3 linked regions of the Limibacter armeniacum genome follow. The protein of the gene in region 1 binds, or shares a complex with, the protein of each later gene. Links are inferred from orthologs where the notes say so. Each region holds a gene or a part of one and is shown on either strand. Other genes may lie near its edges.

Evidence for each region. Proteins that work in one complex are often made in the same cells at the same time.
Region 2: pnp (region 1) and pfkA share a complex: the UniProt entries of both Bacillus subtilis proteins name them as parts of the possible RNA degradosome complex. The link is inferred for Limibacter armeniacum from one-to-one orthologs.
Region 3: pnp (region 1) and rny share a complex: the UniProt entries of both Bacillus subtilis proteins name them as parts of the possible RNA degradosome complex. The link is inferred for Limibacter armeniacum from one-to-one orthologs.

Annotation. Positions count from the first base shown.
Region 1 is NZ_JBAJNO010000009.1:2,196,636-2,199,621, forward strand. It holds pnp (polyribonucleotide nucleotidyltransferase), read right to left. Parts: upstream 2,606-2,986; coding sequence 395-2,605; downstream 1-394. Other genes in the region: V6R21_RS26960 (sigma-70 family RNA polymerase sigma factor), read right to left, coding at 1-225. UniProt on the Bacillus subtilis protein: Involved in mRNA degradation. Catalyzes the phosphorolysis of single-stranded polyribonucleotides processively in the 3'- to 5'-direction. Necessary for competence development in Bacillus subtilis.
Region 2 is NZ_JBAJNO010000008.1:645,731-648,651, forward strand. It holds pfkA (6-phosphofructokinase), read right to left. Parts: upstream 1,987-2,921; coding sequence 1,015-1,986; downstream 1-1,014. Other genes in the region: porX (T9SS response regulator signal transducer PorX), read left to right, coding at 1-922; proC (pyrroline-5-carboxylate reductase), read right to left, coding at 2,294-2,921. UniProt on the Bacillus subtilis protein: Catalyzes the phosphorylation of D-fructose 6-phosphate to fructose 1,6-bisphosphate by ATP, the first committing step of glycolysis.
Region 3 is NZ_JBAJNO010000009.1:1,864,201-1,867,131, forward strand. It holds rny (ribonuclease Y), read right to left. Parts: upstream 2,300-2,931; coding sequence 701-2,299; downstream 1-700. Other genes in the region: V6R21_RS25610 (hypothetical protein), read left to right, coding at 1-433; V6R21_RS25615 (hypothetical protein), read left to right, coding at 507-629; V6R21_RS25625 (cell division protein ZapA), read right to left, coding at 2,429-2,728. UniProt on the Bacillus subtilis protein: Endoribonuclease that initiates mRNA decay. Initiates the decay of all SAM-dependent riboswitches, such as yitJ riboswitch. Involved in processing of the gapA operon mRNA, it cleaves between cggR and gapA.

The DNA.
Region 1 (2,986 bases):
AGAGAGCCCTTGGTTCTGGTACTGTTTTGCTACAGAAACGACGAAGCGGAGGTTAGCTTTCGTTAGCTTTTCCAAAGCTAGCTGATCTCCCTCCCTGATACGCTTTGCCAACTCTACTTCTTCATCAGGAGTTAACAGGTCGACTTTACCAATCTCCTGGAGATACTTATCCAGTGATTGCGACTCCCTGTTTGTAATTTGCTTACTAATCTTGAGTTGTCTCATCAGTTGGTGACTTTTATTTTTTCAGACAAATGCCTTATGATAACGAATATGTAGGTTTATTAGTTCACAATCAATTATAAAAAGATTGGACAAGAGGAAAACTAGGTATTGTAATACCACTTCTTTGAATTACAACACCTAGTTTATCTATAATGTTCAATAGTGTGATTTAGAATCTCTTCTTACCACCTCTATCTCCACCACCTCTACGATCACCTCTATCGTTTCTTTCCTTTTTACGTTCCTGATAGCCTTCTGGTTTAGCTAGCAGTTCTTTTCTAGAAAGTCTATACTTTCCTGTCTTCTTATCGATGTCAATCAGCTTCACTTTCACTTCTTCTCCTACTTCCATGACACCATCCATAGTCTCGATTCTTTCCCAAGAAATCTCTGAGATATGAAGCAAACCATCTTTACCTTTCATGAATTCAACGAAGGCTCCAAATGGCTGAATTGATTTTACAACTCCATCATATACCTCACCAATTTCTGGTACTGCAATGATTGCTTTTACACGTTCAACTGCTGCTTTCATATCGTCTCCATTGACAGCAAAGATATTTACAAGACCTTTACCTTCAACTTCCTCGATAACAACCGTTGTATTTGTTTCCTTCTGGATTTCCTGTACAATCTTACCACCTGGTCCGATCACAGCACCAATCATATCCTGCTCAATCTCGATTGTCACAGAACGTGGAGCATGAGGTTTCAAGTCAGGACGAGCTTCCTTAATTACAGCCTCCATCTTGCCACGGATATGAGACCTACCCTCATTAGCCTGAGCCAAAGCTGATTTCAGTACTTCGTATGACAAACCATCCACTTTAATATCCATCTGGCAAGCAGTGATACCTTTTTCAGTACCTGTTACCTTGAAGTCCATATCTCCCAAGTGATCCTCATCACCCAAAATATCAGAAAGTATCGCATACTTACCAGTTTCAGGGTCTGAAATCATACCCATCGCAATACCTGATACTGTCGATTTAAGTTTCACACCTGCATCCATCAGCGCCAAAGAACCTGCACAAACCGTTGCCATTGATGATGACCCGTTCGATTCCAGAATATCTGACACTACACGTACAGTGTAAGGGTTTTCATTTTCAGGAGGCATTACCATTGAAAGTGCTCTCAATGCCAAGTTACCATGACCTACTTCACGTCTACCAGGACCTCTGTTAGGCTTAACCTCACCAGTAGAGAAACCAGGGAAGTTGTAATGCAAAATAAAGCGGCTTGTACCTTGGAACATAGCACCATCGATCATCTGCTCGTCCAACTTAGTACCCATTGTTACAGTTGTCAGTGATTGAGTTTCACCTCTTGTAAACAATGCAGAACCGTGTGCTGAAGGCAAATAATCTACCTCACATTCAATTGGACGAATTTCTGTCAGCTGACGACCATCCAATCGAACTTTTTCATCCAACACCAAGTTTCTTGCTGCTTTCTTTTCTGCTGCATTCAGGTATTTTTTCACCAAGAAGAGATCAATTGTTTCATCATCTTCTGGAAGTGCGTCCAAATACTCTTGCTTTATAGCTGAGAACGCTTCTTTACGTTCTGATTTATTTTTGATAGAAGCTTTAGCTACAGCATAAAGCTTGTCATATACTTTATCAAAAATCTCTTTCTCTAGCTCTTCGTTTTCAGGTCCCTTGTCGTATTCTCTTTTTTCTGTTTTGCCAGCCATCTCAGTCAGTTCGGCTTGAGCTTGACACTGTACTTTGATTGCATCATGAGCAACTTTCATTGCTTCCAGCATAACATCTTCCGACACTTCATTCATCTCACCTTCCACCATCAGGATATTCTCCTCAGAAGCTGCTACGATCAAATCAAGATCACAAGCTTCTATTTGTGCTGGTGTTGGGTTTACTACATATTCACCATCCTTAGTTAGGATTACTCTAACTTCTGAAATTGGTGTTGGGAAAGGAATATCTGATACTGCTAAAGCACAAGAAGCTGCCAACGCTACCAATGCGTCTGGTTGAGCTTCCTGATCTGCAGAAATCAAGGAAATATTTACTTGTGTTTCGTAACGATAGTCAGATGGGAACATTGGTCTAAGCGCACGGTCTACCAATCTTGAAATCAAGATTTCCCTGTCACTTAATCTGCCTTCTCTCTTCAGGAATCCTCCAGGGATTTTACCAGCAGAAGCAAATTTTTCTTGGTAGTCTACTGATAAAGGGAAGAAATCGATTCCTTCTCTCAAATCTGTGCTTGACACTACAGTAGCCAAAAGCATTGTATTGCCCATTCTCAATACAACAGCACCATCTGCTTGTCTTGCCATCTTGCCTGATTCGATTGAAATCTCTCTTCCGTCAGGGAGGGCAATAGTTTTGTTAATTACGTTTTCGAACATCGTATGTGAACTTCTTTTTGTTACAGCTTAATTCAGCGAAAATTCTGCGAGGCGAATATGAGAGGTTGATCTTGACTGCTTATTGATTTCTCTATCTCTATGGCTGGCTAAGGAATAATGCCGCAGCCCAAGGTAGGGTTGTGCCTCTATTTTGCACATAGAATAACCGCTTGCTTAATTTTTTTTTCCGCTTTTTTATCTCTTTCTTCTTTCAACCATGAAAAATACAAATTTTCACCAACTATTGTCCGCTTAATTGTATTTTTTATCACATTTTGAACACATTCTTGTGCTCCAATAACTTAAGGTAGCTTCATTTTTGTAAAATCTTGCTATCCTTTTCTATATGCATCTGTTAAAAAAATCAGCTTTTAATACTGG
Region 2 (2,921 bases), on another replicon or contig:
TTCGCACCAGTTGATGAAAGAGAAGGTCTTCCCGCTGTTGAAGCAAGATGATAAGCCTGTCTTTTTCATATTGATTGATAACCTTAGACTGGATCAGTGGAAGGTATTGGAATCGACTTTTACGGAGTACTTTGTGAAGGAAGAGGAGTCTGCTTATTATTCTATTCTTCCTACCACGACGGCTTATGCCCGTAATGCCATATTCTCAGGCATGATGCCATTGGATATGAAAAAGCACTATCCTAACCTTTGGGTTGACGAGGATTCAGAAGATGGCAAAAACAACAACGAATTTGAGTTCTTGCAGGAGCAATTAAGTCGTAACAAGTTCAATATTAAATCTTCATATAACAAAGTAATACATGTGCATCAGGGCAGACAGGTGCTAGATAACTTACATAGCCTGCTGAATAACAAACTGAATGTGATTGTGTATAACTTTGTGGATATGTTGTCACATGCCCGTACCGATACGGAAATGGTAAGGGAGCTGGCTCCTGATGAAGCGGCTTACCGTTCTCTGACACATTCATGGTTCCTGCACTCACCATTGTTGGAGACATTGAAGATGCTGGCAGAAAAGGATGTACATGTGATCGTGACGACAGATCATGGTACAGTGAGAGTGAAGCGTCCGCACAAGATCATTGGAGATAGAAATACCAATACGAACCTTCGTTATAAGCAAGGTAAAAACCTGAGCTATGACCGAAAGAATGTATTGGCTGTGGCTAAGCCAGAAGAATACATGTTGCCTAAAGTAAATGTATCAACTTCCTATGCTTTTGCAACAGAGGATTATTTCTTTGCTTATCCCAACAACTACAATCACTATGTGAAGTATTACAAGGACACCTTCCAGCATGGTGGCATTTCCTTGGAGGAAGTGATTATTCCTTATATACAGTTGAGGAGCAAGTGATATAATAACCTTTAGATATCATGTAAATGAAAACCCCCAATAGCTTTGCAGCCATTGGGGGTTTCTTTTATCTCAAGAGCTAAGTCTTATGTCTAGATACTCAGGATGTTTACCATCTTGATCAGCTCCTTGTTCAATGGCTTTTTCTTGTGAATGGCATCAGCAAATGGTGTGTAAGCTACCTGATCATTGATAATACCTACCATTTCACTTTTTCTACCTGCCAATAGGCCTTCTACAGCAGCCATGCCCATTCGGCTAGCCAATATACGGTCAAGTGCAGTAGGGGCGCCACCACGTTGGATGTGACCAAGGTTCGTAACACGAATGTCCATATGAGGCAGGGCTTCTTTCGCTTTTTGTGCAATCACGTTGGCATTGCCAAGTTCTTCACCTTCTGCTACCACTACCATGGCAGATGTTTTCTTGTTTTCTCTACCGTTTTTCAGCGTGTCGATTACGCTTTCAAAGCTGTCAGGGTTTTCAGGAACCATTACCAGTTCGGCACCACCACCGATACCACACTGGATAGCGATATAACCGGCATCACGACCCATTACTTCTACGAAGAATACACGGTCGTGCGAGTCAGCAGTGTCACGAATCTTGTCAATGGCATCCAATGCTGTGTTTACAGCAGTATCGTAACCAATTGTATAATCAGTTCCGTAAAGGTCATTGTCAATGGTACCAGGACAACCGATTGTAGGAATATTGAAGTCCTGTAGGAAAAGGTCTGCACCCGTAAAGGTACCGTTACCACCGATGGCAACCATTCCTTCGATTCCGGCATCCATTACCTTATCATAGGCTACTTGTCTCCATTCTTTGCTTCGGAATTCGTCGCATCTTGCCGATTTCAGAATAGTACCGCCTTTCTGAATGATATTGCTGACCGAATAGGAATCAAGCTTTACAAAGTCGCCTTCAATCATGCCTTTGTAACCGCGGATGATACCCATTACTTCAACCCCGTTATAAATGGCTGTTCTAACTACGGCTCTGACGCAGGCGTTCATGCCTGGTGCGTCCCCTCCTGATGTGAATACAGCTATCTTTTTCAATGTCGTATATTATTTGGTAGTGTTAAATACTAATTAATGTACAAGTGGTAATTAAAAAAATACAATATTGTCCACTTGGGGTGAAAGATAAGCAATAACCTTTCAACCTTCAACCGGCTTTACCTTCCTTTTGAAAAAATATTAGGAACGGACCTAGCCTAAACTGAAAGCAATCAGTGAATTTTCAGATAAAGGACAAAATTTTTGTGAAAATTTAAATATTCTAAGTCAAACATAGGATAAAAATAAACCCAACTAATGTTCAGCTGGGTTTTGAATATCACTTTCAGGTGAAAACAGCCATTGGCTATTTACGCTCAAACTCCTCTGCTATTCCACTTATTTTGCCATGCGAAATCTTGATGCCTTTGATTAGAGACGAGCTGAAACCCTGATGTTCCATCTCATTAAGTCCGGCTATGGTACAGCCTTTTGGCGTGGTCACCCGATCTATTTCCTGTTCTGGGTGATTGCCTGTTTCCATCAGCAGGCTGGCAGCTCCCTTGACGGTTTGTACGGCAATCTGCTGAGAAACCTCCGAGCTAAATCCGATCTCGATTCCTCCTTGAATGGCAGCCCTGATAAAGCGCATGGTATAGGCTATGCCGCAGGCTCCCAATACCGTAGAGGCTGACATCAGTCCTTCATCAATCATGATGGCATCTCCAAGTTGCTTGAACAATTCCAGAATGGATTGTTGGCTTTCCTGGTCTGCATTATTGGTGGCAATGCAGGTCATGGATTCCCGAATGGCAATTGCAGTATTAGGCATAACGCGAAAGACTGAAACATCACTACCAATTACAGACTGCATATCCTCTAGTGTAACACCAGTCACTACAGAAGCCAGTACATGTTTATTGGGATCAAGTACGGGCTTGATCTCTTCAAGGATCTCCTTGATCTGGTAGGGCTTTACAGCCAAAATAATCAGG
Region 3 (2,931 bases), 330 kb from region 1 along the record:
CAAGACTCTTGTCAACTTTATGAAGGGACATACTCAACTCGACAACTTTATTGAGATTCATAAACCCATGCTGGATGAACTTTGTCACAGCGTCCTTCACAATGTATTGCACCACCCCCAAAAACGTTACCGTATATCCATCGAAGGGCGGGGGCAGTCTTCAGGTGAAAGTACCCTTGCAAACATACAGCTCGCAGTAATGCGCGCCCGCTTTGTAAGAGACAAGTTCCATGAGTACTTATTAAATTTTAAGGAAGGAAGTTACAGCATCCGGGACATGGTTATAAACAAGAGGCTATATATTAGAGTTATAGATGTGTTGCCATACTATGATCAGGAAAAAGGAAAGACTTCTTGGACAGATGGTACAATTGACGCCCCCAAATACCAAAGAGGCAAAGTAAACGTCTATTATGAGTCTAAGAGTATTTGAGGTTTGTAATCAAGCGTAAAATGTATCACCTTTGCGGATATAGAAAGCGCAATACTCACTAACAATCAAGCATATGGATAACAGTATCGTATATACCATCATCTTCATTTTCCTGATGAGTACACTTTTCCCAATGGCTGGATACTACATGGATTTCCGTCATAGAAAGAAAATGCATCAGCGAAAGCAGAAGTAATGCTGATAAACAAAAAAAGCTGACCAAGTAAATGGTCAGCTTTTTTTAATTTATAACTCTATCTGTATTGATTACTTCGCATAATTCACAGAACGCATCTCTCTGATAACTGTCACCTTGATCTGTCCAGGATATTGCATTTCCTTTTCGATCTTGTCAGCTACTTCAAATGACAGTTGGCTTGCTTCTGTATCTGTTACATTCTCGGCATCCACCATCACTCTCAGTTCACGACCCGCCTGCATTGCATAACACTTGTTCACTCCTTTAAAGCTAAGTGCCATACTCTCCAGATCCTTCAATCGCTTGATATAAGATTCCATCATCTCACGTCTAGCTCCAGGACGAGAACCACTGATTGCATCACATGCCTGAACAATTGGAGAAATTAGTGTCGTCATTTCGACTTCATCATGGTGAGCTCCAATCGCATTACATACATCAGGATGCTCTCCGTATTTCTTTGCCAAGTTCATACCCAAGATTGCGTGAGGTACTTCTGGCTCTTCTGGCCATACTTTACCAATATCATGCAATAGTCCCGCACGCTTAGCCTGTTTTGCATTCAGCCCTAGCTCAGAAGCCATTGATGCTGCAAGCTTGGCTACTTCACGTGAGTGCTGTAACAGGTTCTGACCATAAGATGAACGGAAACGCATTCTACCAACCATCTTGATCAGCTCAGGGTGCAATCCGTGAATACCTAGGTCGATCACTGTTCTTTCACCCAACTCAACGATTTCCTCTTCAATACTCTTACGAGTCTTGGTTACTACTTCCTCGATTCTTGCAGGGTGAATACGTCCATCCGCTACCAAACGCTGAAGTGAAACTCTTGCGATTTCCCTTCTTACAGGATCAAATCCAGAAATGATAATCGCTTCCGGTGTATCGTCCACAATAATCTCCACTCCTGTAGAGGCTTCCAGTGCACGGATATTTCTACCTTCACGACCGATGATTTTACCTTTCAAATCATCATTTTCAAGGTTGAATACTGATACACAGTTTTCAATCGCATGCTCTGCAGCCGTACGTTGAATTGTCGTAATGATCGTTTTCTTAGCTTCTTTGGTTGCAGTAAGCTTTGCTTCTTCCATAATGTTCTTAATATGGATTGATGCTTTGGTACGTGCCTCGTCCTGCAACGCTTCTACCAACTGCTCTCTTGCTTCGTCTGCTTTTAGGTTTGCAATCTTTTCCAGTTTGGAAACCTGCTCCTGACGCAACACTTCAGCCTCGTCCTTTGCCTTTATAGCTAATTGCTTTTGATCTGCTACTTCATTGAAACGATCCTCCAACTCTGTATTCTGCTTCTTCAGTTGCTCTGATTGCTTTGCCAGCTGAGCTTCCTTCTGCTTCAGTTTCGCTTCGTTCTGCTTCAGTTTATTTTCGTACTGTTTCAGTCTGTTTTCATTAACACTGAGTTGGTTTTTACGCTTTGCAACATCACTATCAAAGTCAGACTTCATCTTCAGGTATTTCTCCTTTGCCTCCAGTATCTTGCTTCGCTTATTGGCTTCTGCATCACTCTTAGCGTCCTCGATAAGCCTCTCTGCTTTTTGACGAGCATCCGTCTCCATTTGCTTGAACACAAGCATCAGTAAATATCTGCCAATAACTACCCCTATAATCAGGGCAACTACTGCTGTTACTACAACTTCCATCATGTTTACACCAGTTTTGAAATACCTCGCATCATATTTAATGCAAGGTTACCATCTATAAAATCTGGCTTCGGGTAAGTTTGCTTTATACAGATTCTTAAGGAAGCAATATTTAAAAGCAAGTAGGCAAGTTCAGATTTCTGGGTTTTCCTGTCCGCTGGTATTCAGACCAGACAAAATCAGGCTGTTCAGCCCGCTCAGCATTGCAACTGCTTCGGCTTCCTCTTCAGCCCGTCCCATACTTTCAACCAAAATATCGAAAGCAGTCATGGCCAAGAGATCCGCAGTACTAGCAATGCCCAAACGTTTGCGTTTCAGCTCAATTTTTTCGTTCAAGGTATACGCAGCCTTCCTCAGGAGTTTCTCTTCCTGAGCATCGGCAATCAACGTATATTCCCGTTCACATATTTTTATTTTAATCTGACTTTTCATAGAAATATTTTGCACTCTAACTGATACCTACAACAAATGATACCAGTAGCATTTCTATTCCCCACTAACTTTCACTTACCGACTTTTCCTTAAGCTTCCCCTCTGCCGATTAGTTACAATTCTAGCAAATTTCAATTGATATGAAAAATAGATAATTTTTTAGTGGGTTCCTGTTCTTTCTTCAATTTTATATCTCGGAACCT